DNA from 3 places in the Fructobacillus sp. ChS1-6f1-1-27 genome. Region 2 is predicted to be linked to each of the others. Evidence: riboswitches for the same ligand, from Rfam matches in the RefSeq annotation. Region 2 holds a riboswitch; each other region holds the start of a gene.

Region 1 (8,569 bases), on a different contig from region 2:
TCTTACCAATGATGGAACGGCTTTTAAACGAAGAGCACCAACTCCTAGCCATGGCCGAAAAGATCCAAGGTTTAAAGGGTGGTGAAATCCGGATTGGGGCAATTTCTTCCATCTGTATTGTCTGGTTACCAACCATCATCCAACGCTTTACTAAAAAGTACCCCGATGTTCAGATTACTTTGATTCAAGGGTCCTTTGCTGATATTGAAGAAGCACTGTCCTTAGGGAAGATTGACCTTGGCTTTTCAGCCCTGCCCGTGAAAAACCAGCTCGATTCCATTCCACTGGTAAACGATGAAATCAAGTGTCTGACTCAAGCTGACTACAGGCCCAAAAACGGCCAGTCAATTGGGCCTGCTGACCTGTCTGACCAGCACTTTATCTTGCAAAAGGCTGACTACGACTCTGATACTAAGGCTGCCTTGGACGAACTCCAAGTCAAGCCCCAGGCCATCAATTACTCAATTGATGACCATTCCATCATTGCCATGGTCGAGGCTGGCTTAGGCTGGGGAATTCTGCCTGACTTAGCCATTCCAACCATCTCTGCTGATGTCAAAGCCTTTCCCTTCGAGCATCCCTACTACCGTCACCTGGGACTAGCGATTAATCCCTCCTCTGCCAAGGACCCCTTTGTCCTAGCAATGCAAAAAGAAATCCTCGATTTCTTACAAGACTAAAAAAAGACGAACACTTTCCAGCTGAATGTGAGTGCACACAAGCACACACCATCAGCCCCTGTGTTCGTCGTTTTTATTTGTTGATTAATATTTGGCCAAGACCAAGGCGACTTGAACTAAGGCCAGCAAAATGGCCATTATCATCCAGCCAGTTGCCTTCATTGGGTAGGTCCGGTAAGCAGACCGGTCAGCCCCTTCTTGAAAGCCATGGGAGGTCATCGCCATTGCTAAGTTTTTCGACCACTTAATCGCATGGACCAAGGCTTTAAAGTACAAGGTTGGCTGCCACCAGTGTAAGACCTGGCCACGCATCAAACCAGCAGCCTGGATGCTTTCCAAAGCCCGCTTAAACCGGGGCATAAAGTTCAAGGCCCCTAAGATTCCGTAAGTGAAGGTTGCCGAGAACTTTAAGTTTTGCCGGAGCGAAGCTAATAAAATATAGGGCGTCATCCCCAGAGTCAACCAGGCCCCCATAAAGATAAAGACTAAGACCCGAGACCCCATTACCAGGCCAAAGTGGAAGTTCTCAGCCGAACTTCCCTGACCATAAAGGTAAAAGGACCAGAAGGACCCAAGAACTGGAATCACCGCAATTAGCAGGTAAAAACCAATCTTTTTCAAGGGGTGGCGCTTAGCCAACAGTACCAAGAAAACCGTCGCCACAATCACAGCATTTAACGTGACTGATTGGGTCAGTGAGATTTCCAGTGAAATTAAGACTGCTAGAATCAGCCGTTGGGTTGCGTTCATCATACCAAAACCTCCCAACTTTCCGTCATGTCTGTTCCTTGGTAGTCCAAGTGACGGTCAACAATCCCAACTAAGTCCCTGACTTGGTGAGAAACCACAACTACCGTCATTTCTAATTCCTGCTGGCTTTCTTGAATCAGTTTCAGTACTACCTGGACTGACTCTTCATCTAAACCAGCTAGTGGCTCATCTAAGAGCAAGGTCGACGGGGCCACGACCAGCATGAGCAAGAGCTGTAATTTCTTTTGCTGGCCACCTGACAGGGTATAAACCGACCGGTCAGCTAATCCTGCCAAATGCAAGCGGTCCAACCAGGTAGCAACCCGGTCTTTTGTCCAGTAATCGGGCCGGTGGGTCGTTTTGACCACCTGGCCAATTTCTTCTTCGACCGTAATGTTTAAGAACTGGTCAGAAGCGGACTGAAAAACCAATCCTAATTCTTGGTAGTAGGCCTTCTTCTTCCAATCTTTGACTTCCTTTTGACCGTAGACTAATGAACCCTGATAGTCATGCAAGTGGGCCATCGTCTTTAAGACGGAAGACTTACCGACCCCATTGGGGCCAGTGATCAAAGTAATCTGCTGGGCTAAGACCGTCAAGATATCTTGGTTTAAGACCAGCCGCTTTCCATTTTGAACTGTCAGATTAGCAAAATGAAAGGCCGGTACTAACCCGTCCTGTCCATCTTCAGGCCGCTGGATGGTGACCCGCTCTTTTTGGTAATCATACTGGTCCCAATCAGCTTGGTCAACAGCCCTTAAGCCACAGCCCTTCACCTGGTAAAAAGCAGTTACCTTATCAAAGTAGCCGGCAGGGTCGTGGTCAGCAACCAAAATCCCATACCCTTCCTTGCTTAAGTCAGCTAAGAGGCCCTGTAGGTCATCACGGGACTGCTGGTCAATCGCGGCAAAGGGTTCGTCTAAGAGCAAGTACTTAGCCCCCAGGGCTAGGACTTCTGCTAAGGCCACCTTTTGCAGTTCCCCACCGGACAACGTTTGAAAGGGTCGGTCAATAAAGGCCGTTAGGCCAACTTTAGCTAAAGCCCAGTCGGTCCGCTGATCAATTTCTGCCGGGTCTAACTGCAAGTTTTCCAAGGCAAAGATAAATTCTTCTTTGACAGTTGGCATGGCAAACTGGTCATCCGGGTTTTGAAAGAGCAAGGCAACTTGCTTGGCCCGGTCATGGGCTGGCAGGTCTGCTAAGTTCTGACCGTTTATTTCAACTTGGCCAGCGACCTGGCCCCCATATTGGGGGTACAACCCCGCTAAGGCCTTTAGTAAGGTCGACTTGCCAGAACCGGATGGTCCCATCAGCAAGATCAAATCATTTTCTTTTAAGGTAAAGTCAAGGTCTTCAATAATCGGGCTATTCTTATACGCCACCCCTAAGCGCTTGGTGACTAATGTCATCCGTAAACTCCTTTGATTGACTTAGTCGTGGGCCAAAAGCTTTGACCGGTCCAATAACTTGGCAATCAAGTGGACCAAGACCCCTGAGAAAAAGAAGATTGACAGGTAGCGGACAATAAACAAGGCGATTAACATACCAAAGTTATAGTGGGCATAACCAGACTTAACCAAGTCCCAGGCAAATGTCACGATTGTTCCAGTCAAAGTTGACAGCCACAAACCGGTAAACCAGTTCTTATAACCAACCAAGGTGAAACCAAGTTCTGACCCAATTCCTTGAATCAAGCCTGACAACAGCGTTCCAACACCGTAAGCCCCACCAAGGAACATTTCCCCAGCAGCTCCCAACATTTCACCGATGAAACCAGCACCGGGCTTCTTCAAGATGTAAGCGGCCAATGGACCAGCCATCATCCATACTCCCAAAGTGACTTCGTTGGTAAAGGCTTGCAAGCCAATCACGGCCAAGCCACTATAAACAATTTGGTAAACCGGGTCCATAATCCAGTAGACGACCGAAAAAATGATCCCAACCAATGCCAGCAAAATCACATCTTGTAACTTCCACTTCGTATTCATTTCCTTCTCCTCAATGCATTTGACACCCAGGGCAAATGAAAAACCATCCGCCTTGGCATAGATTTCCAACACGAATGGTCACAGTAAAAAGCTTGTGGATCTTCCTTCGTCGGTCTTAGCCTAACAGGTTCAATGGGTTTAATCTCAACCAAGTTAATGGTACCCCAGATCTCAAATATGAAATTATTACTCTCTCATCATACACAGCCGTTCTGATTTACGCAAGCATTTTCTCAAATAAAAAACCAAGCTAGCATAACTAGCTTGGTTAAAAATCAGATGAATCTTACTTGTTAGCCTTGGCAACAGCAGCCATTGCTACGGATGAAACGTAGTTAACTGGTTGACCGAAGTTAGGTTGGAAGAAGAAGTCAGTCATTGACAATTGGTCAATGGTCATCTTGTTTTCGATAGCAAGTGAAACCACGTTAGCGGCTTGTGAGATGTCATGCTTTGACAAGAAAGCACCACCAACAATCCGACGAGTTCCCTTTTCCCAAGTAAGTGAAGCTTGGACAGAAGTCGTTGACAACATAAAGTCAGGACGGTAGTCTTCTGAAATCGTCACTGATTCCGCTTCAACACCCTTACGGGCAGCTGATTGTTCTGTCAAACCAGTAGCGGCATATGCCAATTCGTACAATTCAACGGCTGAAGTAGCTTGAGTCCCTTGATAACCCAAAGTTGGTTCAACGATGTTCTTACCAACCAAGATTCCTTGGCGAACAGCATTGGTTGCAAGTGGGATGTAGTCATCCTTTTCTGTTGGGTTATAGTGAACAGTTGCTGAATCACCAGCAGCATAAACGTCCTTGACAGAAGTTTCCATGAACTTGTTGACCTTGATGGCACCGTTTGGCAACATGTCAACTTGGTCCTTGAACAAGGCCGTGTTAGGCAAGAAACCAATTCCCAAGATGGCGATATCGGCTTCGTAAGTACCCTTGTCAGTTGTAACCTTAATACCATCAGCAGTATCTTCAAAGCCAGATACCATTTGACCCAAGGCCAACTTAACACCATGGTTTTCATATTCCTTTTGGAATACTGATGAGAATTCAGGGGCAGTATTGTTAGCCAAGACGCGGTCCAAACCGTCAATCAAAGTAACTTCCTTGTCGTTAACTGACAATTGTTCTGCCAATTCGGCACCAATGTAACCAGCACCAATAACAATAATCCGCTTAGCAGATTCAGTCACTTCCTTCAATGAGTTGGCGTTGTCCCAAGTCTTTGAATCAAAAACCTTGTCAGAATCGATACCAGGAATACGAGGCTTGATGGCCCGTGATCCAGTCGTGATCACAATCTTGTCAAAGGTTTCTTCTGATTCTGAACCTGAAACCAAGTCCTTAATCTTCAAAGTCTTACCTGCTAAATCAGCGTTTTCAACCAAGGTCTGCATATGCATGTCGATTCCTTGCTTGGCCATTGATTCAGGGCTTTCATAAAACATCTTGTCAGTTGATGAGACGTTGTCACCAATCCAAAGAGCAATTCCACATGACAAGAAAGAAACCGTCTGGTTCTTTTCGTACACGTGCACTTCAGCGTCCGGATGGTCAGCCTTAATTTGCTTAGCGGCAAAAACGCCAGCGTGTGTTGAACCAATCACTGCAACTTTCATAAATTCAGCCTCCTAATATAGCTATGTGAATTTTGTAATTAAATCATAACATTTCTGCTCCAATTTGTCAAAAGTTACACAAAGTGAAACAAAGGACTGCCTTTTTATAAAATACAAAAAGCACACTCACAAGGAGTGTGCTTTTTTAAGGTTAATGCTTATTTAACAGCATCCTTCAAAGCCTTACCAGGCTTGAATGCAGGAACCTTTGATGCAGGAATTTGGATTTCTTCCTTAGTTTGTGGGTTACGTCCCTTACGGGCTGCACGTTCACGAACTTCGAAGTTACCAAAGCCAATCAATTGAACCTTTTCGCCCTTCTTCAAGGCGTCTTCGATTGATGACAAAACTGCGGCAACAGCCTTGTCAGCATCCTTCTTAGTTAAACCAGTCTTCATTGCAACTGAGTCGATCAATTCTTGCTTGTTTGCCATTCCTTTTCTCCTCACAAAAAATTAAATTAGAATCACCATCAACGTGACAATCGTTGGTGGGCTGGGAACGCTACCGTAGCAACTTCCATAAGGATAGAATAGCACAAGTAAATTAAAATGTGTAGGGAAATTAGGCAAATTTCTCTAAGAATTTGCGATTTCCAGACATTTTACAGTAATTTATGCCATTTTCTCGTCATTTTAGGCCAATATTACTTACGCTGACGGATAATTAGCTTAATTGGTGTTCCAGAAAAGTCAAAGGCCGACCGGATTTGATTTTCCAAGAAACGTTGGTAAGAGAAGTGCATAAGTTCCACATCGTTAACGAAAATCACAATCGTTGGTGGTTCCGTTGCCACCTGGGTCGCATAATAAACCCGGAGTCGCCGACCATTATCAGTTGGCGCCGGATTAGTTGCCAAGGCATCCATCAAAACATCGTTCAAAGTTGATGATGATACCCGCTTTTGATAGTTATCATTCACAGACAAAATCAAGTCAGGCAGACGGTCTAAGCGCTGCTTAGTCTTAGCTGAAACAAAGACGACCGGTGCATAGTCTAAGAACTTAAATTCCTGGCGAATTAAGTTCTCAAAGTCAGTCATCGTGTGGGTGTCTTTTTCAATGGCATCCCACTTATTAACAACGATTACTAAAGCATTACCAGCTTCATGAGCATAGCCCGCGACGTGCTTGTCTTGCTCACGGATCCCAGTTTCAGCATCTAAGACCATCAGGGTTACCTGTGAGTCGTCAATCGCCTTCATCGCCCGCATAACAGAATACTTTTCCGTATTTTCGTAGACCTTACCACGCTTACGAATTCCGGCGGTGTCAACCATCACGAATTCGTCCCCTTCAGGGGTCATAAAACGAGTATCAATGGCATCACGGGTCGTTCCTTCGATATTAGAAACAATCATCCGGTCTTCGCCTAAGATGGCATTAACGATTGAAGACTTACCAACGTTTGGCCGACCAATAATTGAAAAACGGACAGCGTCATCTTCTTGCACAGCCGCTTCATCAGGGAAGTGCTTGACAATTTCATCTAAAACGTCCCCAAGGCCGATTCCGTGTGACCCAGACACTGGGTAAGGGTCGCCCATTCCAAGCGAGTAAAAGTCATAGATATCTGCCCGCATTTCAGGGTTATCGACCTTATTAACGGCCAAAACAACCGGCTTATCGGTACCATAGAGCAGGTTTGCCACCGCCTGGTCATCGGCAGTCAACCCTTCCCGTCCTGACACAACCATTAAGATGACATCCGCTTCATCAATGGCTAATTCGACCTGACCCTTAATTTCAGTCAAAAACGGCGCATTACCGATTTCAAGTCCACCAGTATCAATGACCCGAAAGTCATAGTTCAACCAGTCAGCCTTAGCATAAAGGCGGTCACGGGTAACACCTGGCATGTCTTCAACAATTGCCATTCGTTCCCCAACAATTCGATTAAAGAGCGTTGACTTTCCCACATTTGGGCGGCCAACAACGGCTACGATTGGTGCTGCCATCTTACTCTCCTTTCCCAATAAAAAAAGACTGGAAAACCAGCCTTTATAATTTAATCTTACAACTTGTCGCCGAAGATGTCGCCCAAAGTAGCGCCACCTTCATCTTCTTGTTGGAAGGCTGCTACATCAGCACGTGATGCACCGTGGTTATCTTCACGGTCTTCGCGTTGGTTAGCAGGCTTTTCTTCCAAAGCTTTCATTGACAATGAGATTCGTTCTTCAGCAGGCTTAACGTCCAAAACTTGAACCTTAACCTTGTCACCAGAAGTCAAAACATCTGATGGGTTTTCAACACGTTCGTGTGAAATTTGAGAAACGTGAACCAAACCTTCAATACCAGGGAAGATTTCAACAAAGGCACCAAAGTCCTTAACACGCTTAACAGTTCCTTCAAGAACAGTACCAGCAGGAGCCTTTTCGGCTACTTCATCCCAAGGACCTGGCTGGGTTGCCTTGATTGAAAGTGAGATACGACCGCGGTCAGTATCCAAAGCCAAAATCTTAACGTTAACCTTTTCACCCTTTGACAAAACGTCGGCTGGGTTCTTAACACGGTCGTGTGAGATTTCAGAAACGTGGACCAAACCGTCAACGCCACCCAAATCAACAAAGGCACCGAAGTCAGTCAAACGAGCAACAGTTCCTTCAACAACTTCACCAACAGTCAAGCGGCTGAATGCTTCAGCCAACTTTTCAGCGCGTTCTTGAGCGGCAACAGCCTTACGTGACAAGATCAAACGAGCCTTAGCTGGGTCGATTTCGATAACTTCGGCCTTGATGTCTTGACCCTTGAATTGGTTCAAGTCAGAAACAAAGCGTTCTGCAACCATTGAAGCTGGTACGAAACCGCGGATGCCGTTAACATCAACAATCAAACCACCACGAACGGCGTTGATAACCTTAGCATCAACAACGTCACCTTCGTTAAATGACAATGATTCCCATGCCTTGCGGGCTTCCAAGCGCTTCTTTGACAACAAGTAGGCAACGCCTTCCTTGTCGCTTGTTACGTTCGAAACAACAACAGTTTCAAGGGTGTCGCCAACCTTCAAATCGTCGGCCAAATTGACGCTGCGGTCATCAGAGTACTCACGCGCTGGCACAACTCCTTCTTCACCGGTGTGAAGACCGATAACTGCTTGGTTATCGTTATCAATAGCTAGCACTTCGCCAGTTACGACATCCCCCACCTTAATTTGATCAGCACTTTCCAGAGCTGCTAGTAATTCGCTGTTAGTATCACTCATGACGTCAAACGTCCTCCTACAATTTACACTTATAAAGATATTTTATCAGAGAAAGCCGATTTTTCCTAGTCTTACCGGCAAAAAAATCTAGAAAGTATCTGATTTTTCGACCAAATAAAAATCAAACCAACCAGTCTGAATACCTATTACTATATTCTAACAGAATTAGACCAAAATAAAAAACCACCTTATGATATGAACCCCAAAATTAGGACATGTCATTGAGCGGCCTTGAGGACTGATGCCCGATATTCAATCGGCGTCAGTCCTTTTAATTTGCTCTTAATTCGTTTTGTATTGTAATAGTGAATATATTCTTT
Region 2 (10,436 bases):
CTCAAAGTGTGGCTAACTGAGTGAACTGCATTTGGCAGAGCAGAGATTGAGTTAATGACCAAGAGGATGGCAAAGACGATAATATACCAAGGCAAGATAGTCACCTTACCAGCCTTAACTTCTTCTCCATTACCTTCCTTAGCAGCCTTGCGGCGAGCCATAGTGGCAAAGCCAATTACGACAAAGGCCAACATCATGACACGTAAAAGCTTAAACAAGGTAGCAAAGGTCACAACGTTACTGTTAATCAAAGCAGCAGTTCCGACCACTTGCCCAACTGATTGAACAGTTCCACCAACTAAAGCACCACGAAGCAAGTCGTTTGAGCCAAAGAAGTAGTGTGATAAGCTAGGCAAAGTTAGCAAGAGCAACATTCCAGTCAAAGAAACAGTGGCAACCGCTGTTCGACGGTCATCATCTTTTGCTTGGATAGCTGGGGCAACGGCGGCAATCGCACTGGACCCACAGACAGCATTTCCAGCCCCCATCAACATGGTACTGGAGTCACCAACTTTAAAGACGTACTTACCAAGGACGAATACGATTCCGATAATCAAAATCATATTTAAGATAATAAAGCCAATTCCGTTAAACCCTAGCTTCGACAAGGTCTTAAAGGTCAATGTTGATCCAAGCAAGGCAATTCCGATTTCAATCGGGTACTTTTCAGACCACTTGACCCCAGCAGCATAGCGTTCGTTACTAAAGATTGTATTTCCCAACAAAATTCCGATTAGCATCGCAATACTTTCCGCTCCAAGCTGTGGTAAGAACTTGGCCAAAAAGTCAGCTAGTAATGAAATCAAAATTGTTAAAACAATCCCAATGACGTGCTTCTTTTGAATTTTCATATGCAACTCCGTTCGTGTGTTTTACATTGAGCAATTATAGACGGTTTTCTCGATAAATCAAGAAAATTTTAGATTTATTTGAATTTTTTGTATAAATAGTGGAAAATATAAGTCATAACAAAGCATCACTTTTTGTATCTTTATAGGAGCTTCGATAATGTACCAATACTTAATTTTTGACCTAGATGATACCCTTTTAGACTTTAAGGGTGGTGAGATTGCAGACGTCAAATACCTTTTTAATAAGCACTTCGGCTTAACCGATCAAAAATTAGACCAGGCTCTAGCTGCTTACCAAGAAACCAACTCAGGCCTTTGGAAGGCCTATGAGCTTGACCAAATTAACCGCGAAGAGATTTTTGCGACACGGTTTCCTAAGACGTTAGCTAAGTTGGAATTAACTGGGGATGCGATGGCTTTAGAGCATGAGTACGCTACCCTGCGAGATGAAAACTACCGGGTCCTCCCCTACGCACCTGAATTAATGAAGTCACTAAATGGCCAATATACCATTTTGGCTGGAACCAACGGTCAAGACCAAACTCAGCGTCGGCGCTTGAAAGAAACCGGCCTTGAAAAATATTTTGACCAAATCTATACTTCCGAGATGCTTGGTGCTTCAAAACCTGACCAAGCATTCTATGACCGAATCTTTCATGATAATCCTGCAATGAATAAGGAAAACACGGTGATGATCGGCGACGGCCTCACCTCAGATATTCTAGGTGGTCACAACTATGGGTTAGACACCATTTGGGTGAACTTGAAGAATAAGGATTTATCGGGGGATGTTGCCCCAACGGCGGAGGTTAATGAATTAGTTGACTTGCCTAGCAAATTAAAGTAACGAAAAAAGCACACCCTTTGACGTATACCCCGAAAGTACTTTAACTTTCGGGGTATACGTCACTCCTCGGTGTGCTTTTTCTATTTTTCAATTGTATTAATCATTTTGTGAAGTGTTCCTGATTTTTTTAAGGCTAAGAGCACGATTACACCGAGCCCAGCCCCAACAATCGCAGCTGGCAGGTAATATGGAATAAAGTAATACCAGTGGTGCACGTCCAAACCATACAAGTACTTCATGACCGGGTAAGAACTTAAAGCACCGATGACCCCAGTACCAAAAACTTCACCGAGAAAAACCAGGGTAAGGCTCTTGGTCCATTTATATAAATAGCCAGCAATAATTGGTCCAAACACAGCCCCTAAGAGGGCTTGGGCAGTCCGGCCGGCAAGTAACACCCGCATTGACCCAGTTAACAAGGCTGCTACAAAGCCATACCACGGTCCAACTAAGACAGCCGCTAACACGTCGACAAAGTGTTGAAACGGCGCCATGGCTGGAAAAACTACAAAAGTATTTAAGATATAAGCCAGGACAGCTAAGAGAGCAGTGGTAACAATTCTTTTCGTTTTCATTCAAACATTCTCCTTCAAAATCATGAGAAACGACGGTTTTAACAGCGACGCTTCTCAACTAAGTTAGGGCACGGTGGCCACTTTCATCGAGTAGTCGGTCGAAACTTGCTGGTTTCCTCTCACGCCGGAACACGGCTTCCCATCGCTGTTATTCAAAAACAAGGCGCTCCCCTTGTCCCGCACGGATTGGTCCGTGAACCGTTGTTATCTCCTCCTTTGAATTTAAATAGTTAGACCTTGCGTCATTTGCACTAATTTTTATCTGCTAGCAAATAAAAAAGACACTTTGACTGTACGTCAAAGCGTCCATTAAAAAGAATTAAACATAATTCCTACGACGGCATGATCCGTATCAGGTCAACGGGTCGAAGGGTTACCTTCCTCTCAGCCCGTCACCCGGACTCCCCAAGAAAGAATTATAGCGGATAATTCCAGCAAAAGGCAAGTTACTTAAAATTTTAATCATCAACCTTGACCTTCACGGTTGGAAAGTCGTGGCTAAAGCTTGCCGTCCAGGTCCCTTTCGTTAGGTGTGGTGGCAACAAGAAAGTTCCCGAAGAAACTCGTTGGCCAGCTTTTAAAGTCTTGCCTTGACTGGCTAGCTTTTTGTTCAGCCATTCGAGTGCGTATAAGGGGTTTCCCAGAACTTCTGCCGCTGTCCCCTCACCCGCTAACTCATCATTGTGGTAGAGCCGTGCCTTTACCTTGGCAAATTCATCAAAGGGTAAATCAGAACTATCTCGTTCTTTGCCGTATAAGACAAAACCACCAACTGCACTATCGGACATCACCAGGTACTTATTTAGACTTGGAAACCATTCTGAAAACCGTGAATCAGGGACTTCAATTCCGGCTGCCACGGTGGTTTTAGCCTGTAGTTCAGCCAAAGATTCCTCTCCCGTCAAATCTTCTTTGGCTTTAAAAACTAGCTCTACTTCTGCTAAAGGATCCATTAAGTCGCTTTTTAACGATAATTCTGTTGGGCTTTCTACAAAATGGCTTTGAACTTGAGCACCGTATAAAGGCTCAACGGAATCAAACATCTTTTGAGTTTGTTCACTAGTCAAAGAGACCTTGTACCCGCCCAAGGGCTGACCCTTCAAATGGGTTAACTGGTCTTGGACTTGGTAGGCAGTCTGTTCGTCATCCACCACATCGGCCCAATCACTAATCGTTAGTGCTTCTTTATTCTGGTATGCCTGAAAAAGGGCGTTAGCCAGTTCTACCGGCGTTTTCTTGGTTGCTACTTGGCTCACTTCTTCCATCATTGTCATATTGGCCTCCTGTTGGTCTGTTAAACGAATGTAACGAGCAAAAAATCAACAACCTCCTTTCAGTTTAATCCAGATAAAGAAAAGCACCCTTAATTTCAACTATAAAAGCTAAAACTAAGGGTGCTTCTGCACGGTACCACCTTATTTTGTTAGAGCAAGGCTCTAACCTCAACCCGCACGGCCCCAAAGGCGATACAGTGGCATGGTAACGGTTGCTGCCGAGTGAGCCTACTATTTTCAGTCACTAGCTAAAGAAGGATGGCTTCTTGCTGTTCATCCGTTGTCGCACTGCCCCAACGGTCCCTTAAATCCCAAGCAAAAGCGTTTTCTTATCGTTGCTGTTCTTATCTGTTACCTTGTATTCTATTCTTAAATTAGAATTTTTCAACCTATTTCTAATAATATTTTCATTTTAAACAAAAAGAGCGCCAACTAGCACTCTTTCATTCTCAATATTAAATTCGAATTGCAGATTTAATTGCCTTCCGGTCAGCCATTGCCTGATAAGCATCGTTAATATCATCCAAGGCAAATTCGTCGGTAAAGACCTTACCAGGATTAATTTCACCGTTCAAAACAGCTTGCAACAAGAAGCCCTTATCGTAAGTTGTCACTGATGCAGGGCCGCCGGCAACCGTGATATTACCATAGAAAGTTTGGGCTTGGTTGACACCATTACCGTGTGGCAAACCAACTCGGCCAATGGCGGCACCAGGACGGGCAACGCCAACAGCGGTCGCCATTGTTTGTTCAGAACCAACACATTCCAAAATCGCGTCAGCACCAACACCATTGGTCAATTCACGGACCTTTTTGATTCCTTCGTCACCGCGTTCGGCAACAACATCCGTCGCACCAAATTCAATGGCTAACTTCTGACGGTCTTCGTGACGGCTCATAATGATGATTTTCTTAGCACCGCGCATCTTGGCTGAAATGACCCCAGACAAACCAACGGCACCATCACCAATAACGACAGCAGTATCGCCCTTTTGGACATTAGCTGACTTAGCGGCGTGATAACCAGTTGGCATAACGTCGGCCAAAGCCAAAAATGAGTTCAACATCGCAGGTGTGTAATCTTCAGGCTTGCCAGGGACCTTAACCAATGACCAGTTAGCATGCTGGTAACGGATGTATTCCGCTTGTTCACCGGCACTGAAGTTGTCTTGGTGGCTTAAGCAGCCAGCTTCATAGCCAGCTAAACAAGCAGCACAGTGACCACAACCATGGATAAATGGCGCAATCACAAAGTCACCTTTTTTCAAAGTAGTGATAGCTGATCCGGCTTCTTCAACGATACCAATTGCTTCGTGACCAGTGTTCAATGAGTGTTCTTCTTTGTCATCACCACCGCTATAAGGCCAAAGGTCTGACCCACAGACACTAGCGCGGACAGTCTTTAAAATCACATCATCTGGCTGCTGAATTGTTGGCTTTTCAACCTCTTCAACTTGAACCTGGCCAGCTTTCATAAACATCGTTTGCTTCATTCAAAATCTCCTAACAAAATTAATTTTCTTTCACGACACCCCTATTAAACACCCTATAGTTCACTCTAAGTCAAGCGCCTGAAGAAATTTATTAGATTAATTGGTCAATCTGATTAGAACCGCTAGTTAAACTGTAAATCTGGCCGATTGTCTTCTCCGACTGGAGGGCCTTTCGAGCGAAATGAGCAACATCTGCCCGACTAATTGTCATTGGACCATTAGCAAAATCAACTGTTAGAGAAACTGTTTCTTGCCCCTGGTCATCAGTTAACCCAGTTGGTCGCAAGATTGTATAAGGCAGTCCAGAGGCTTGTAGGAAGCGATCGGCATAGTGTTTCATCATATAATAGGTATAAATACCAGAAGCTGCCCAAGCCTTACGATTATCAGCTCCTGCAGCTGAAACCATCAAATAATGCTTAATATTAGCCTTTTTAGCAGCATCCATCGTTTTTACGGCGCCATCTAAGTCAACTTGAGTAGTTCGTTCTGCCCCACCTTTGCCACCAGCGCCAGCGGTGAAGACGACTTGGTCAACATCGTGTTCAGTTAAAAAGCCGGCCATCTCTGCTCCACTTTGGTCCAAATCAAAGTGAACTGGCGTCACATTGGCTAAACCGTCGGCCGTATCAAATTGTTTTTCATCTCGAAAGCCAGCTAAAACCTGAAAATCATTTTCGGCCAATTCTTTTACTAACAACTGTCCAACCTTGCCGTGTGCACCAATTACTAACGTTTTTGTCATTCTTCCTCCTTCATACCTTTTAATCTAAGATTGTCAAAATATCTTCTGTTGCCATTCGGTTGGCATCAATTTTGTTCAAATCATGGTCACCGTCTCGGTAACCAAGGCCAACGCCCATAATTGGCAACCGATCTCCTGGCAAATGCAAGGCTTCCTTTAATTGGTCAGGGTACTTAACAAATTCATAAGCCGGCAAAGAGGCCAATCCTTCTTCTTCGGCAGCCAATAATAGTGATTGCATCATCGAGCCGAGGTCAATTAATGACCAGTCGGGGTAACCAGCTTCTAAAGTAAAGTAAACAACCGCTTGGGCATTATAAAGCTGAGTACTAGCCTTGCCAATCTTGGTCGTCCAATCGTCGCCTGCTTGCTCAGCAGACCCAGCAAACCATGTCATCATATTTTTTTGTGACGTTTCATCCCAGTCACCCATTGCTTGGTATGGCAAGACTGAATTACCATGAACATTTTCGTCCAAGTTTGCCTTCGCGTGACTTGCTCGAATTGTTTCTAGTGTCTTTCCAGTAGCGATTGTTAGCCGTACTGGTTGGGTATTAACCCATGAGGGGGCCTTTTGGGCAGCTGCCACAATTTTGGTCAACAAATCTACCGGTACCTGCTTGTCTTGGTACCAACGAACTGACTTCCGTTGTTCTAATGCGGTTTGAACGTCCATAAAATCCTCCGATTTTTAAGAAATACAAAATGCTGACTACCTCTATTATCCAGGCCTAATAACTAAAATTCAACCGCTAAAATATTTTGGTCTAGTTTATTTTTAACGAAAAAAGCACAGGGACAACTGTTCCTGCGCTTTCATTAAATTATTGTTTTTGTATAAGATGACAAATCAGCCGAAAAGTCATAGGCGATTGGTTGTCCATTTGGAATTTCAACTTGTGTGACTTCTTCTGGCGTTAGTCCCTCGATTAATTTCGTTAGGGCCCGAACTGAAGTACCGTGTGCAACAATCAAAATATTTTGTTCAGCAAATAACCGGGGTTTAATTTCTTTCTCAAATAATGGCCGAACTCGAATTTCAGTGCTTTGGATGTTTTCACTACGAGGTAGCAATCCTAGTGGAATATCATGGTAACGGTGGTCAAAGGCTGGATAAGTCTGACCGTCAATGACTACGGCTGGACGGTACTCGCCCAGCTTAGGTGGCAAAATATCATATGACCGACGCCAGGTTTGAACGGTCTCCTTGCCGTATTCAGCTCGCATGTCATCCTTGTTTTCACCCTGTAAAATCCCGTAATGGCGCTCATTTAACCGCCAAGTCTTTGTTAAAGGGAGATAAGACTGGCCTAATTGGTCTAAGAGCCGGTTAACAGTCATAATGGTTCGACTTAAAACAGAACTATAGGCTTGGTCAAAGATAAGCCCTTGATCTTTTAATGCCTGACCAGCAGCCTTAGCCTGATCTTTTCCGGTTTCAGACAAGTAAGTATCAATCCAACCATTAAAACGGTTAGCTTGGTTCCATTCACTTTGCCCGTGTCGTAGTAAAACAAGTTTTGCCATGATATCCGCTCCTTGTTCCCTATTTTACACCGGTTCTAGCTTGCCATGCAATCAAAGTTAGGCAAAATAAAAGCCGCCTTATTTAGACGACTTTTTAAATAAGTTCACTTATTAATTTCTACCACTCAACCCCATTTTCTTGGAAGAACTCTGGTAGAGTCTTCAATTCTTGGCCATCGTATGAGTCCAAGAACTCACGGACTGAGCCTGGGTGTTGCAAGTCGAAGTTACTGTTATAAGTTGGGTTCAAGGTTTCTTCAACACCTGAATTAGTTGTCTTCAACTGCAACTCTTCAACTGGCAATGACCGAGCATCAGAAATCTTAGCATCAATCAAGAATGGCCGACCAGCCTTGGTAACTTTCACTGCCTGATCAAAGGCTGCTGGTAATTCGCTTGTCTTTGTAACGGTAACAGATTCGACCCCCATTCCTTTTGCAATCATCGCAAAGTCTTGGTCTGCCAAATCAATACCAGAATGGTGCATCTTAACGTCATCTTGCTCACTTTTAATAAAGTTCAACGTTTTGTTGGAAGTGACCACGTTAATGATTGGTAAGTCGTACTTCTTTTCTGTCAGCAAGTCCTGCATGATCATTGAAAAGGCACCATCACCAGCAATATTCCAAACTTGGCGTCCAGGGTAAGACAGCTGCCCTGACAATGCGGCTGGCAAGCCAGAACCCATTGAAGCAAAGATTGCAGAAATCACAAACTTATTCTTTGGCGTCACCTGCAAGTGCCGGAATGAGTTAATAATGTTATCGCCGATGTCAATGGCAAAGACGGCATCCGAGTCAGCCACCCGGTTAATTTGTTTGTAAATTGGTTCGGCCTTCAGCGGTTCGCTAGTATCATCTTGGAGCTGCTTTTGGTAGTCAAACCAGTTCTTTTTATCAGCGACTGCCGCCTTAAAGAATGGTGTTTCGGCCACCGGTTCACTCATAGCAACTGCTTTTTTAACAAAGCTTGTCGCATCAGACCAAATACCAAGGTCCAAGTCATGGTGCCGGCCTAATTCAGCCCGGTCGTTATCGACCTGGACAAACTTGAAATCATGGGTGGTATAAACCAAGTTTGCAAATGGGAAGTCCGCCCCAATAGCAATCAAAAGGTCAGCGCTAGCAATGATTTCATCGGCTGCTTTGGAAGCGGCACGGTTGGCCATTCCCAGGTTACCTTCATAGCTTTCATCAACATGTCCCTTGGCTAATCCAGTCATCACCAATGGAATTTGTAATTGCTTTGATAGTTTGACTAAGTCATCACCGCCAGCTTGGATTCCACGTCCGACATGGATAACGGGTCGCTTAGCAGCTTTGACCATTTGCAAGAATTCTTTCACTTCAGCATCAGTAGCTTCTGGTTGTGGTTCAGACTTATCATCGGTCGTGCTGTGTGAACCATAATCTTTATCTGGAATTTCTGCATAGCCTAAGTCATTTGGAATGATAACGGTTGCAACACCATGGTTCTTATAGGCTTCACGGATTGCTTGGTCAACAACGTGTGGCAAACTTTCAGGGGTCATGACCGTCCGACAATAAACGGACACATCTTCAAAGATAGGATCTTCGTTAAATTCCTGGAAGAAATGATAGTTCATGACCGTTCGTGGTGTTTGCCCAACCAGTGCTAGAACAGGGACGTGGTCTTCCTTGGCATCGTAAAGACCTGTCAGTAAGTTAGTTGCGCCGGGTCCGGCAGAACCAAAGGCAACACCAATTTTACCAGTTAACTTAGCGTCAGCTGCAGCAGCCAAGGCGCCGACTTGCTCGTGGCGAACTTGGATATATTTCAACTGATCCTGGTCGGCCAACGCCGCCATCGTTGAATTGAAAGAGCCACCTGGATAACCAAACAAGTGGTCAACGCCCCAATTTCCAAGGACTCGCAACATCGCGGTGCTTGCTGGAATGACATTTTCTGACATAAGACATCTCCTATTCATCTTTATTTAGACTTATTATAATTCTTTTTTACATATATGTAAAAATATTATCGCTAAGATGTCAAAAGATGTCGATTTCTTGTCATGAACAGCACGGTTGGTCAACTTATTAGACAAATTAGTCGGCAATTGCCACTTTAACCGGTAGCCTTTGAATTAATTTATTACGCAATTCTTCTAAGTTCGGTACCTGCTTCATCTCAACTGTTTTAATTTGCCGGGAGACGGTGGCCCGACCAACCAGTCCCCACTCAAAGAAGAAGTTAATTCGCTGACTGTAGTGCTGTTCAACAATTCGCAGCTCATAAACGGTATTCTTCTCTTTTTTAAATAGAGGAATAACTAAGTCTTCTAGCTCTTGAATCAGGTTTTTGCCTTGCTTATCAGAATGGTCAGCATGGCTTTGGCTAACAAAGCGGATATTTGCCCATTCATAAGGGTCATAATCCAAGTAAAAGCCATCTTCAAAGAAGCCTGTGACATGGCCAGCTTGGGTTGCATCAACTTGCCCATCTAAGTTTTGTTCGTTTTTTTGCACCAGAATTTTTTGACCGGCCTTTGCTGCGGCGTGAACTGTTTGAAAGATTGTTTCATAGTCTAATTGCGGCTGCCAACCAGCTTCATCAAGAGCTAAAAGTTCTTGTTTCTGCCGGTTTAGCTGAGCCGTATGGTCCGATAAAAAGAAACCGTTCCACTTGACTTTACCGCGGTCACGGTAATCCTGTTCAAAGTATGTTTTAGCAACTCTAGCCAGCTCATCACCAGTTAAAAAATCATTCATAACTATTTCCTCCATTATGGCCACCTACCAGGTTAGCCCGACTAATCGCCGTCCCACCTTGTTCCAACGAAATCGACCGGACTAAGCTAGCTGAGCCAAACCTTTGTCGGATTTGATCAACAACCGCATCAATCGGGTCCTCTTGCTCCTTTTGAACTGGCTCTGGTTCAAACAAGGAAATCTCTTGAGCAAGTTCTGTGTGTAAATCGCCAAAGGTCACTCCAATGTAACGGACCGGCTGACCGGACCAGTACTTATTAAATAAATTAGTTAAAACTTTCATCAGCGTCTTTGTTTGGTTGGTTGGGTCAATTCGAATGCTTTGGTGTAAACCAGTTTCTGGCCGGTGCCGGGTGTTAAAATGAATCCCTTGGTTCGCATAGCCCAAGTAG
Region 3 (10,436 bases), on a different contig from region 2:
ATCACATCCACAACTGGGCCAGCCTGTTGAGCAATATGAACGGCTTCTGTTAATGAATTTTGGTCTAATGCCAGTTGCAACTTTGGTCGGTTCATTTTCTTCTCCTTTTACAAAAACGATGGGAATGGTAGGTCGTTATCAGCTTCAAAAGCATCGTCAAAACCACGGTCGTGGTGGTACTTAAAACGTTTTTCATCTTGTGGGTAGGTGTATTCGCCACCCACCTGCCAAATAAAGGGGTGGAACTGGTATTGCAAAGTTTCTTGCTTCATCCGCCACAGGGTTAAAATTTCCTGAGGGTCGGCTGCAAAATTAGTCCAAATATCATAGTGGACGGGAATGACTACCTTGGTCTTCAAATCTTCTGCCGACCGTAAAACATCAACTGATGTCATTTTGTCCGTGATGCCCCGGGGATTTTCACCAAAATTAATTAGTTCCACGTCAATCTGGTTTTCATTACCGTGCTTAGTAAAGAGGTTGGACATGTGGGAGTCGGCCCCGTGGTACAAGTTGCCACCAGTCGTCTTAATTAAAAAGTTAACCGCTAGGTCGTCCATATCAGGTGGTACTTGTCCTGATAACTTAGTCTTTTTGCTTACCGTCAACAGGGCCGTACGGTCAAAGGCCTCTAAGGCTTTAATGGTCACCGACTTCACCTTCACTTCATCACCAGGTCGTAAAACAACTGTTCTTTTTTTCGGGACACCCCACTTAATCCAAGTGGCAACAACTTCCTTTGGGCCAATAAACTTGGTATCGGGTCCAGCATTTTCTAAGACTGCAGCGGCCGTATGAATATCTAAGTGGTCCGAATGAATATGGGACACCAGCAAAGCATCAACGTTTTTCACTTGAAATGGGTCAATGACAAAGGGTTGCTTGCGTAAATTTGGTTGAAGTTTCTTAACGCCTGACATCCGCATCATTTGGTGACCTTCTTTCATTAGGCCATTACCATGAGTTCTTTTGCCAGTCCCATTCCACAGGTCAATTAAGATATTCGTCTTTTCATGGGTTTTCAACCAAATCCCAGTATTTCCTAGCCACCAAATTCGAAAATTTTTAGCAGGAACTTCCGCTTGGTCAATCGCTTCATTCAACCATGTTCCCCATTCAGGAAAAGTATTTTCAATCCAATTTTGCCGAGTGGCTTCTTTAATTGTGGTTGCTTGTGCCATTTTAGTTCTCCTTTTTTGCTCAAAGTAATTGTGGTTCTAACCCTATTATTAGTAACTTTTGGTCGATAAAAAAGACTCACTTTAAAGAGAATCTCTTTAAAATGAGCCTGTTATTTATGCCAACTGGGTAGACTTTTTAAGTGTTATCCCCTTACCCTAAAAGAAAAAACGAGGTTATCAGAATGCCAACACTTTCCGACAAAAATGTGATTGACTACCTCAGTCAACAATCGATTCTGCCTAAAATCACTGCCATCAGTAAACAACTAAACCTCAGTCAAAATCGGATTTACTACTTACTTGATCTCATCAACCAAGGATTAATTGCCAAAAGGCTAAAGCCTCTAAAGGCTGGCAATAAAATAACTAAGGCTCAAACTGACTTTTTAATAAAGGAAGCAAAGACCTGGCCAGACAAACCCCGGTGGACCAACCAAGAGCGACTGAAAATGCTTGATTTACTCATCACAGCCCCAAGAAAACGATGGACAATCGACCTCTTTCAAAAGCTTTTTCAAGTCCACCGCAATACCATTATCAGAGATATCCGGCAGCTCAAAAATCGCGTCATGTTTAACCCGGCCTTTTCTCACAATATTGGCCACCATTACCAGGAAAAAAGACGGACAATAATTATTCACGCTTACTCCCTAGTTAAAGACCTATATGACAATGGCGTTCCTTTTTTAGGCTATGCCATTAAAGAAACACCCACTTTGAACGAAAACACAATTGACCAATACTGCCGAAATTTACAAGCAGCCTCCCGACAGATTCAAAAAGAAATTACCGGCCGTGACAGTCAAATCATCGTTATTTTTACCCTAATAATTGCCCAGAATGTCACCTGGTTAAGTAAAAAGGGTCAACTTGAACAGGGCGACTTATTTTCACAAAGGGACAAGGAGAAATTTGCCAAACGAAAAGAATTCCGAGTTGCCAATAGCTTACTCTCCACTGTCAAAGCTCACCTAACCCATTTCGACAAAGACCAATTAACCAACCTACATTATTTTTTAACCTTACAACTGCTAAGCTTGCCAAAAGACCATGACCACCACGCCCAGTCCAAAAAGAGTTTTACTGACTTACTGAAACTGAGCCAATCTCTTTCAACTGCTTTTTGTCAGGTCCTAGCCCTTAGTCCCTCAACAAAGGAACAACTAGCCAACAATGACTTGGTAACTGCTATCCAGACTCAAATCAAGCCCTTTTGGTATGCTAACCAGTACCAAACCCTTCCACAAGATAACTTCTTAATCCGCCTACCAAAGCTTGAAAAAACTCTAAATGTAATTTGCCACCAAGAACCGGTCAAACAGTTACTATCACAAACTTTTCCCTCAGGCTTTACCGAAGAACAAATTCGCAGCCTAGCCATGACCTTTCAACGGCACCTAATAGCTGCTACTAATCAAAAGTTCAAGATTATCTTGGTAACCAGGCTACCAGCAACCACTGTCCAGTTAATTTCAGACCTACTAACTTACCGTCATGGGAACCAATTTCTGACCATCGAAGTGATAAAAGGCTTTCACCATGGCCGGCCCACCGCTAGGACTGACTGTGACCTAGTGATTACCGAGCAAGCTGACCTCAACCTTCCCGGAATAGTTTACGTACTACCAACAGCAATAGAAGTAACTGACATCTTGTCCTTGTCAGAACGAATCGCTGACCTCCGTTACCAAAAAATTGGCATCTAAAAAACCACCCTTGCCAATCAGCCAGGATGGTTTTTAAAAGTTATTTTACAAGTCCCCATTCAAGAAATGGTTCTTGCCTTCGCCAAAGGACCAATCTTCAGCATGGTTTTCAGCAAATGAGATAATCAAATCTTCAGGACGAACGTCAATATCCTTCAAAGCAGCGACCAAAGCCTTGGTAAAGGCCTTCTTGGCCTTGGTTGACCGTGGCGTTGACAAAATGGTGAAGAACAGGACCTTGCTTGACCGGTCGTAACCCAAACCAACGTCTTGGAAGTTGATTTCGTAATCTTCGTGTTGTGTCACAATTTGAAAGCGGTCGCGGTCAGGCAATTCCAAGTTAGCTTTGGCAACGTCAAAGCTGGTCTGCATCAATTGCTTGATTTCTTCTGGGCTGTACTGGCCCTTGATCATATCAATTTTCATTAATGGCATGGTGGTCTCCTTATTACATGCAGGTATTAAGTAAATCCTAGCATAGAAAGTGACCGAGAACAATCACTTTGCTTAGTGAACCTTGTCCACCTTAGCCATTTGAACCACTTGGTCATCTGTTAAGGCATTCAACTGGTCTAAGAGCTCACTGGCAAATGCAGCCGGCCGAACCCGGCCGGCCGCCACCGCCAACTCCCCAGCTAGTGGCAACGTGGCAGCAGCATAGGCTAAGTCCTCCACTGCCATGCTCTGACTGGCAAAGGCCCCCAGCAAGCCATCCAAGGCATCCCCCATTCCAACGTTTACTGCCAATTGCTTGGCCGAGTTTTTAACCAGATAGGTGGCCTTTCCATCAGAAACGTAATCGACCGCCCCAGTTGCAACCACCACTGCCTGCAACTTCAAAGCCGCTTGTTCGACCACCTCAACTGGGTCAGCAGTCCCAGCCCCCGCATCAATGCCGCGTGACTCCCAGGCAATCCCAGCTAAACTAGCAATTTCGGCCAAGTTTCCTCGAACCAGGTCAACTTGGACCTGGTCTAGCAACTCTTGGGCCCGCCGTGTCCGCAGTGGCGTAGCGCCAACGGCTACCGGGTCAAAGATGACGGGATTGCCCAGCTGGTTGGCCTTCTTACCGGCTTCGACCATTAACTCGGCCGCTACTGGTGAAGTCGAACCAAGGTTCAACGTAACCGCTGAAGCAATACTAGCCAGGTCCCCAGCCTCAACCGGGTCAGCAATCATAATTGGCGACGCCCCAATATAAGAAATCGCATTAGCCACTAACTGTGGCGTGACATTATTGGCAACGTTTAAAACAATCGGCTGGTTATTTTTAACCGCACTAAGTCCTGTAAAAGTCATTGTAAGGCTCCCTTCAACTTGGCCACTGTGGCCTTAATATCTGAACTAGCAGTAATGGCTGAAATCACTGCCACCCCGTCAAGGCCAAGGCCAGCTAGCTGGCCAACATTTTCTACACTAATCCCACCAATCGCAACCGTTGGCAGGTTAGTCGCTTGGCGGATGGCCGTAATCCCGGTTGGTCCAATCGCCGGCTTAGCATCCGGCTTAGACGAAGTTTGAAAAACCGGCCCCAGGCCGAGATAATCGACCTGGTCTAAGACAACTTGGCTTTGGTCCAATTCCCCTAGGTCATGGATGGACAAACCGAGCATTAGGTCCGGGGCCTGTTGCTTAATCTCACTAACTCGCTGGTCCCCTTGACCAACATGGAGACCGTCAGCATTAATTGCCAGGGCCAAGTCTAAGTCATCATCAACGTACAAAGGAATCCCGGCTTTTTCACACAGGCCTTTTATTTTCCGGCCCAAGCCAATTTTTTCTGCATCCGATAACTGCGACCCATCTTTTTCTCGGAACTGAACGGCCGTCACACCAGCCTCACAGGCTTCTTTAACCACTTCCAACACCCGGTCAGCACTAAAACCAACATTTTGACTCCCAATTACTAAGTAGACTGAAAGCGAATTTCGATTAAAGTTCATCGCCTAACCCTCCGCTGGTACTTGCCAATTACCATGGTTCAACGGTCCGTGCCCATGACCAAGTGGCAGAGGGTGACCGATAATTTCATTCATGTAGTCGTGGCCGGCCACAATCGACTCTTTTAGGCCACTACCCTGGGCTAAGTGAGCAGTAATTGCGGCTGACAAAGTATCACCGGTCCCGTGCTTGCTGGTTGTATGGACTTTGGGTCCTTCCATAAAGAAGTCCTCGCCCGATTCTAACAAGCAATAATCATAGATAATCTCACCATCATTGTGGCCACCCTTGACTAAGACGTTTGGCACGCCAAGCTTTTGGATGGCAACCGCCGCTTTTTTCATATCAGCCTTGGACTTGACGTCAATGCCAGACAATAAGGCCGTTTCTGGCAAATTAGGAGTTACCAGAGTTGCCAATGGCAGTAAATTCGTCTTTAAGGCGACGATTCCAGCTTGGTCCAACAAAGTAGCCCCACCCTTGGCAACCATCACCGGGTCGACCACCAAGTTTTTCAAGTGGTACTTTTCGACATTCTTGCTAACCTGGATGACCCGGGTGGCGTCAAATAAGGCCCCCGTCTTGGCTGCTTTTACATCAAAGTCAGCCATGACCGAGTCAAACTGAGTATCAATCATCTCGGGGCTAGTCGGTACAGCTTCCTGGACAGTAATCGTGTTTTGGGCCGTCAGACCGACCACGACACAAGTCGAAAAGGTTTGACAGACCTGCATCGTCTTCAAGTCTGCCTGCATCCCGGCCCCACCACCGGAATCAGAACCGGCAATGGTCAAAGCAGTTGTGTATTGGAAATCTTTATTTGCCATGGACAGCCTCCACTGGTTGCAAGAAGAAAGCATTCTCCAACCGGGTTGATTCCCGGAAGGCTTCCAAGGCCCGGTCATGGACTTTCTTAGAATAGTTCGGTGCCATCTTATTCACCAGGGTCAACAATTGATTTGAAAAGCCTTGGTCAACACCGCGGTAGTAGCCAACCCAGCCAATATAAGGGTTGCCGGGCGTCACCATTCCATAACGGATCAGTAAGTCAGCTAGGTAAGCGTAGTCATAGGGACAAGCCGTTAGAGCCACCAAACCGATAAAGTCGTCTTCGGAGACTGACTGGTCCAAGTGGTTTAAGTACTCATCGGTCACTGGTAGGTTTGGATACTTGCCCTCCTGGATGCTTTCATCAGAGGTCTGGGCCTGGTCCAAAAGCATCTGGTGAGCCTCATATTCCTTTTGGTCCATGTCCGGCATGGCAACAACTGGCTCTCCCGTAATCCCCGTAAAGACCTTTTCATACCAGGGCAAGTAGTGGTCTAAATAACGGTGGTCTTGCTGGACGTATTGCAACAAGACATCAGTATCGATTTGCCCGGCCGCCATCATCTTGATAAAGGGATTTTGAAAAAAGGCCTCCTTGTATTCTTCCATAATTGGCTGTAACTTCGTGGAAAATGGTTCTCCCATCATTTTCTTTCTCCTCGGTGCAGTCAAATTGGGTGCGGCATCCAACCATTGTTTTTTTAGCAAATAAAAAAGTCCCCAGCCTGAGCTGAGGACTACGCGTGCCTAAAAAGCACTCAAAAATCCAATTTAGAAGTTTCCTGCGACCGTATTAGCGGTATCAGGTTCAATGGGTATAATCTCAGCTCAGGGCACCCCAACTTTATTTCAAAAGTAGTATAGCATGAAAAATAGAACCGGTCCTAATTATTTTTAAAATCCCCCTTGTTTCATCACCTTATATAAGCTATATTATAAGCATACATAGTTTACCAGCATTTAGAGATAGAGAGGTATTCAAGATGGACCCAGTTAAAATCAAGGACTTAGCAACCTACTTCGACTCCACCAACCAGAGCTTTTTTACCCTCTATACGACTTGGTTTCGCCAAGTTAAAACAGCCCTTCACCAACTCGAGCTGACCCACCCCCAGGTCCAAGTCTTAGCGACCGTTTATGGGTTGAGTAAGCAAAACGATGAAGTCACCCAGATTATGGTTGCCCACTCCGCCGATATCGATGCAATGACCGCCTCATCGATCATCACCAAGCTCAGCCGGGCTGACCTCTTAGACCGTTTTCCCGGGAAAAAGAATCCCCGGGCCAAAGCCTTGGTCCTAACCGGCAAAGGTTTGCAAAAGCTTCAAGAAGCCCTAACGGTCATGAATGAATTTGACCAGGAGTTTTGGCAGAGTCACCAAGCCGAACTCAAAGCTAAGTTTGAAGAAATGACGGCTATCCGCAAGCCCCACTAAACATGACGAATTCACCGAACTGAAAAGCGAAGTCCCACAAACGGGACTTCGCCTTTTTTATTGGCGGTTAGCCTTTTCCTCTAATTGACGGATTTTTTGTTCCTTGCCTACTAGTGAGACTAACAGCGCAATCGCAATAATTGCTGCCAAGTAAATCACATAAGACCCAGCATCCCAGCCGTACTGGTGGACAACCATACCAATAATTGCCGTCGCAATCGTTTCACCAAAGATGTACTGGAAGAAACCCATAAATCCGGTTGATAAGCCCACCGCATAATTTGGAACAGCTTCGTTAACCATCAGGCCGACCAGTGACAGTGGCGTATAAATCAAGGTTCCAAGTAAGAACAAGACCGCTACTAAGACGAATTGGTTGCTCGAAGTAAAGTACAATCCGAGGCAAGCAAACATCAGAATCGTTGCGCCCAAGCAAATGGCTGCCCGCCGACCATGCATGTAGTCTGACAAGTAACCAAACAAGACTACCCCAGGAACAGCCGAAACTTCAAAGATTCCAACAAACCACTTGGCCCAAGTGACACTAAAGCCCTTGCTTGGTAAGTAGGAGGGAATCCAAGACATCACCCCATAGCGAACAATGTAAATCGACATTGATGTCAAAGTCACCAACCAAACCACCCTGTTGCACAAAATATGACGGACAAAGATTTGCCAAACTGATTCGTCCGTTTTATTTTGATTTGTTTGATGGCCGCGGTCATCCACCTCAACATAGCCAGAATAAGTGGCAATATCTGGTAAACCAACCTTTTCAGGGGTATCCGTGTTAATAACCAGCATCAAGGTCGCAATTACTGCTGAAACGAGTGATGAGACCATAAAGACTGCTGTTAATGAGCCAGCGAAGTACAAAGTAGCAAACTGTACAGAAGCAACACAGAGAAAGGCCCCAGCGTTGTGGGCAGATGCCCAAATCGAAAAGGCTATCCCCCGGTTCTTCTTAGAAAACCACAATGAAATCTGCCGCTGGCAGGCTGGTGCCCCCATTGCTTGCGTCACCGCCACTAGAAACATCAGCCCTAAAATTACGTAAAAGTTGGAAGTAAAACCGATTAACAAGTTCATCAAGGCCGACAGGTACAGGCCAACTGCTAGAAAAACCCGGGCGTTCAGCCGGTCAACTAAGGCGCCCATAAAGATCTTAGCAATCCCATAGCCAACTCCAAAGGTCGACAAAATCAGCCCCATCTGGCTCATATCAAAACCGTAGGCATTCATAATTGGTACCTGTTCTGTAATAAAAACGAGTCGAATAATATAATAAGCGATATAAGTAAAACTGGTGGCAAGTAACACCCCAATTTGACGCCGGCGGTAAGTGGTCTTGGTCGCTCTCTCCTGCGATACTGAACCCCGCCCGGCCTTCATTAACATCTTGAACATCGTAAATCCTCTCTTCACAGGTCACCCATAACGACCTGCCCTTCTCATTTTAGAATTTATTGTCATGGCAAAATCCTGGCCAGGTTTGATTGCCTATCCTGATTTTATGGGGTCAGCTAACCTTTGTCAACGGAAAGAATGCCTATACAAAGGTATTGTAAACCCTTTCATTTTATATTTTGGAAAGCTAGTCCAAGACCTTAAATCCACAATTTTAAAATCCAAATTCAAACCACCCTAGCCTTTTTAAAAGCATCAAAAAGACGGTTGAAAATCTTCAACCGTCCAATTTAAAAATAAAATTTTAATGAGAAAACACTTTAACCCTTGGGCTGGCCCTTCCCAGCTGCTGCTAGGACTGCCTGGTAAACAGCATTGCGCATGCCGTTTTGATCTAAGGCCAAGACACCTTGGATGGTGCTACCACCAGGAGAAGTAATCTGCCCCTTCAAGTCAGCAAAGGACAAGTCTGACTGACTGGATAAAGAAGCCGTCCCACCAACCATGGCCGCAATCAATGGCTTGGCCTGGTCCCGGGTCATCCCCTCAGCCACCGCCACATCTTCTAAGGCATCCATCATCACATCGACAAAGGCTGGTCCGCAGCCACCAACAGTTCCGGCAATCCCAATTTGGGCCTCAGGAACAGCGACCACATGACCCAAAAGGCCCAAAAATGTTCGAACCGAATTCATCTTATCACCGGCAATTTCTCGGTTTTCTACCAAAGCAATCGCACCGGATCGGACTGCCACCGGGATATTTGGGATAAAGGTCGTCACTGGACTAGCCGGTGCCGCCTTTTGCAAGTCGGCCAATGAAACCGAAGCGGCCGCAGACAGCACCACCGTCTTAGCTGCCAAACCAGCATTCACGACCTGCTTTAAAACGTTGGTGGTAATGGAGGCTGGCACCGTCAAAACTAAAATATCTAAGTCTTTAGCCACCAGGTCGCCATACTGTGAAACGGTAGGAATCCCAAGTTCTTCGCCCTTAGCAGGGTTTGAGGTATAGGCAGTCACCTTTTGACTAGCGGCGGTCATCCCCTTTACCAAAGCAGTCCCCATATGGCCTAAGCCAACGATTCCAACATTCATAATATTCCTCCCAAACGATTTAACTTACTCTCATTTTAGCATAGAAAAAGCGGCCAAAAGCCAGCCGCCTAAAACTTATTTTTGTTTGAATTTGAACGAAGCAACCACCAATAAGATGACCATCCAAGCCAAGGCTAGCAAGGTCGTGACCGTCGTATCCTTCTTAACCAGCAAGATGATAAAAATCAAAGCTAAAAAGGCAATCGTAGCGTAGTTACTAAAGGGTGCCAAAGGCAACTTAAAGGGCTTTTCTAAGCCAGGCTGGTCAGTTGATTGACCTGCAGCCTTTTGAGCCTTTTTAAACCGCAAGTGGGTCCACATCAAGGCCATGTAAATCAGCAAGAAGGCTGCTGAAGCAGTCGCTGAAACCAAGGTGAAGGCGTCAGTTGGGAATAAGTAGTTCACCACTACCGCCAAGCCAACAATCAAGGTTGACAAGTTAATGGCTGACCGAGGAATGGCATGCTGGTTCAACTTCTTTAACCGTGACCCCTCGCCAACCAATGAATATAGCATCCGGCCAGTGGTAAAGAAGGCCGAATTAATGGCTGAAGCAGCGGCAGTCAAAACCACAAAGTTAATCACAGCTGCGGCCGATTCAATTCCAATCCCAGAAAAGACTTGGACAAAGGGTGATTCACCGGCTTGGTAGTGGGTCCAAGGCTGGATCATCATAATCGCCATCAAGGCTCCAATATAAAAGATTAAGATCCGAAAGACAATTGAGTTAACCGCCCGAGGAATTGTTTGCAAGGGGTCCTTGGTTTCTGCAGCAGTAATACCGACAAATTCAACCCCCAAAAAGGCAAAGAAGGCCATTTGGAAAGTCGATAAGATGTT

What was found. A riboswitch is a leader RNA that binds a small molecule or an ion and turns the genes downstream of it on or off. The one in region 2 is predicted to bind thiamine pyrophosphate.
Region 1: it holds a riboswitch for thiamine pyrophosphate, as region 2 does, so the genes downstream of both, AC5162_RS04365 (ECF transporter S component) here and thiW (energy coupling factor transporter S component ThiW) in region 2, are expected to answer to the same signal.
Region 3: it holds a riboswitch for thiamine pyrophosphate, as region 2 does, so the genes downstream of both, AC5162_RS04325 (thiaminase II/PqqC family protein) here and thiW (energy coupling factor transporter S component ThiW) in region 2, are expected to answer to the same signal.

What each region holds. Positions count from the first base shown of each region.
Region 1 covers NZ_JCAOER010000006.1:69,851-78,419, forward strand. The annotation lists gene AC5162_RS04350 (LysR family transcriptional regulator) at 1-680, shown strand, start outside; gene AC5162_RS04355 (energy-coupling factor transporter transmembrane component T family protein) at 765-1,433, opposite strand; gene AC5162_RS04360 (ABC transporter ATP-binding protein) at 1,430-2,839, opposite strand; gene AC5162_RS04365 (ECF transporter S component) at 2,861-3,418, opposite strand; TPP riboswitch at 3,503-3,595, opposite strand; gene AC5162_RS04370 (FAD-dependent oxidoreductase) at 3,705-5,045, opposite strand; gene AC5162_RS04375 (HU family DNA-binding protein) at 5,204-5,479, opposite strand; gene der (ribosome biogenesis GTPase Der) at 5,692-7,002, opposite strand; gene rpsA (30S ribosomal protein S1) at 7,059-8,249, opposite strand; partial or broken gene AC5162_RS04390 (IS3 family transposase) at 8,468-8,569, opposite strand, start outside.
Region 2 covers NZ_JCAOER010000007.1:3,989-14,424, forward strand. The annotation lists gene AC5162_RS04415 (YeiH family protein) at 1-851, opposite strand, end outside; gene AC5162_RS04420 (YjjG family noncanonical pyrimidine nucleotidase) at 1,009-1,698, shown strand; gene thiW (energy coupling factor transporter S component ThiW) at 1,779-2,273, opposite strand; TPP riboswitch at 2,586-2,691, opposite strand; gene AC5162_RS04430 (2-keto-4-pentenoate hydratase) at 2,732-3,538, opposite strand; gene AC5162_RS04435 (zinc-dependent alcohol dehydrogenase family protein) at 4,003-5,040, opposite strand; gene AC5162_RS04440 (SDR family oxidoreductase) at 5,132-5,785, opposite strand; gene AC5162_RS04445 (nitroreductase) at 5,805-6,461, opposite strand; gene AC5162_RS04450 (2,3-bisphosphoglycerate-dependent phosphoglycerate mutase) at 6,605-7,312, opposite strand; gene spxB (pyruvate oxidase) at 7,431-9,245, opposite strand; gene AC5162_RS04460 (hypothetical protein) at 9,382-10,044, opposite strand; gene AC5162_RS04465 (Y-family DNA polymerase) at 10,037-10,436, opposite strand, start outside.
Region 3 covers NZ_JCAOER010000006.1:58,516-68,951, forward strand. The annotation lists gene AC5162_RS04290 (3-keto-L-gulonate-6-phosphate decarboxylase UlaD) at 1-95, opposite strand, end outside; gene ulaG (L-ascorbate 6-phosphate lactonase) at 108-1,181, opposite strand; gene AC5162_RS04300 (BglG family transcription antiterminator) at 1,364-2,887, shown strand; gene AC5162_RS04305 (tautomerase family protein) at 2,933-3,322, opposite strand; gene thiM (hydroxyethylthiazole kinase) at 3,395-4,186, opposite strand; gene thiE (thiamine phosphate synthase) at 4,183-4,830, opposite strand; gene thiD (bifunctional hydroxymethylpyrimidine kinase/phosphomethylpyrimidine kinase) at 4,834-5,655, opposite strand; gene AC5162_RS04325 (thiaminase II/PqqC family protein) at 5,645-6,304, opposite strand; TPP riboswitch at 6,419-6,507, opposite strand; gene AC5162_RS04330 (MarR family winged helix-turn-helix transcriptional regulator) at 6,640-7,092, shown strand; gene AC5162_RS04335 (MFS transporter) at 7,150-8,490, opposite strand; gene AC5162_RS04340 (pyrroline-5-carboxylate reductase family protein) at 8,820-9,596, opposite strand; gene AC5162_RS04345 (amino acid permease) at 9,672-10,436, opposite strand, start outside.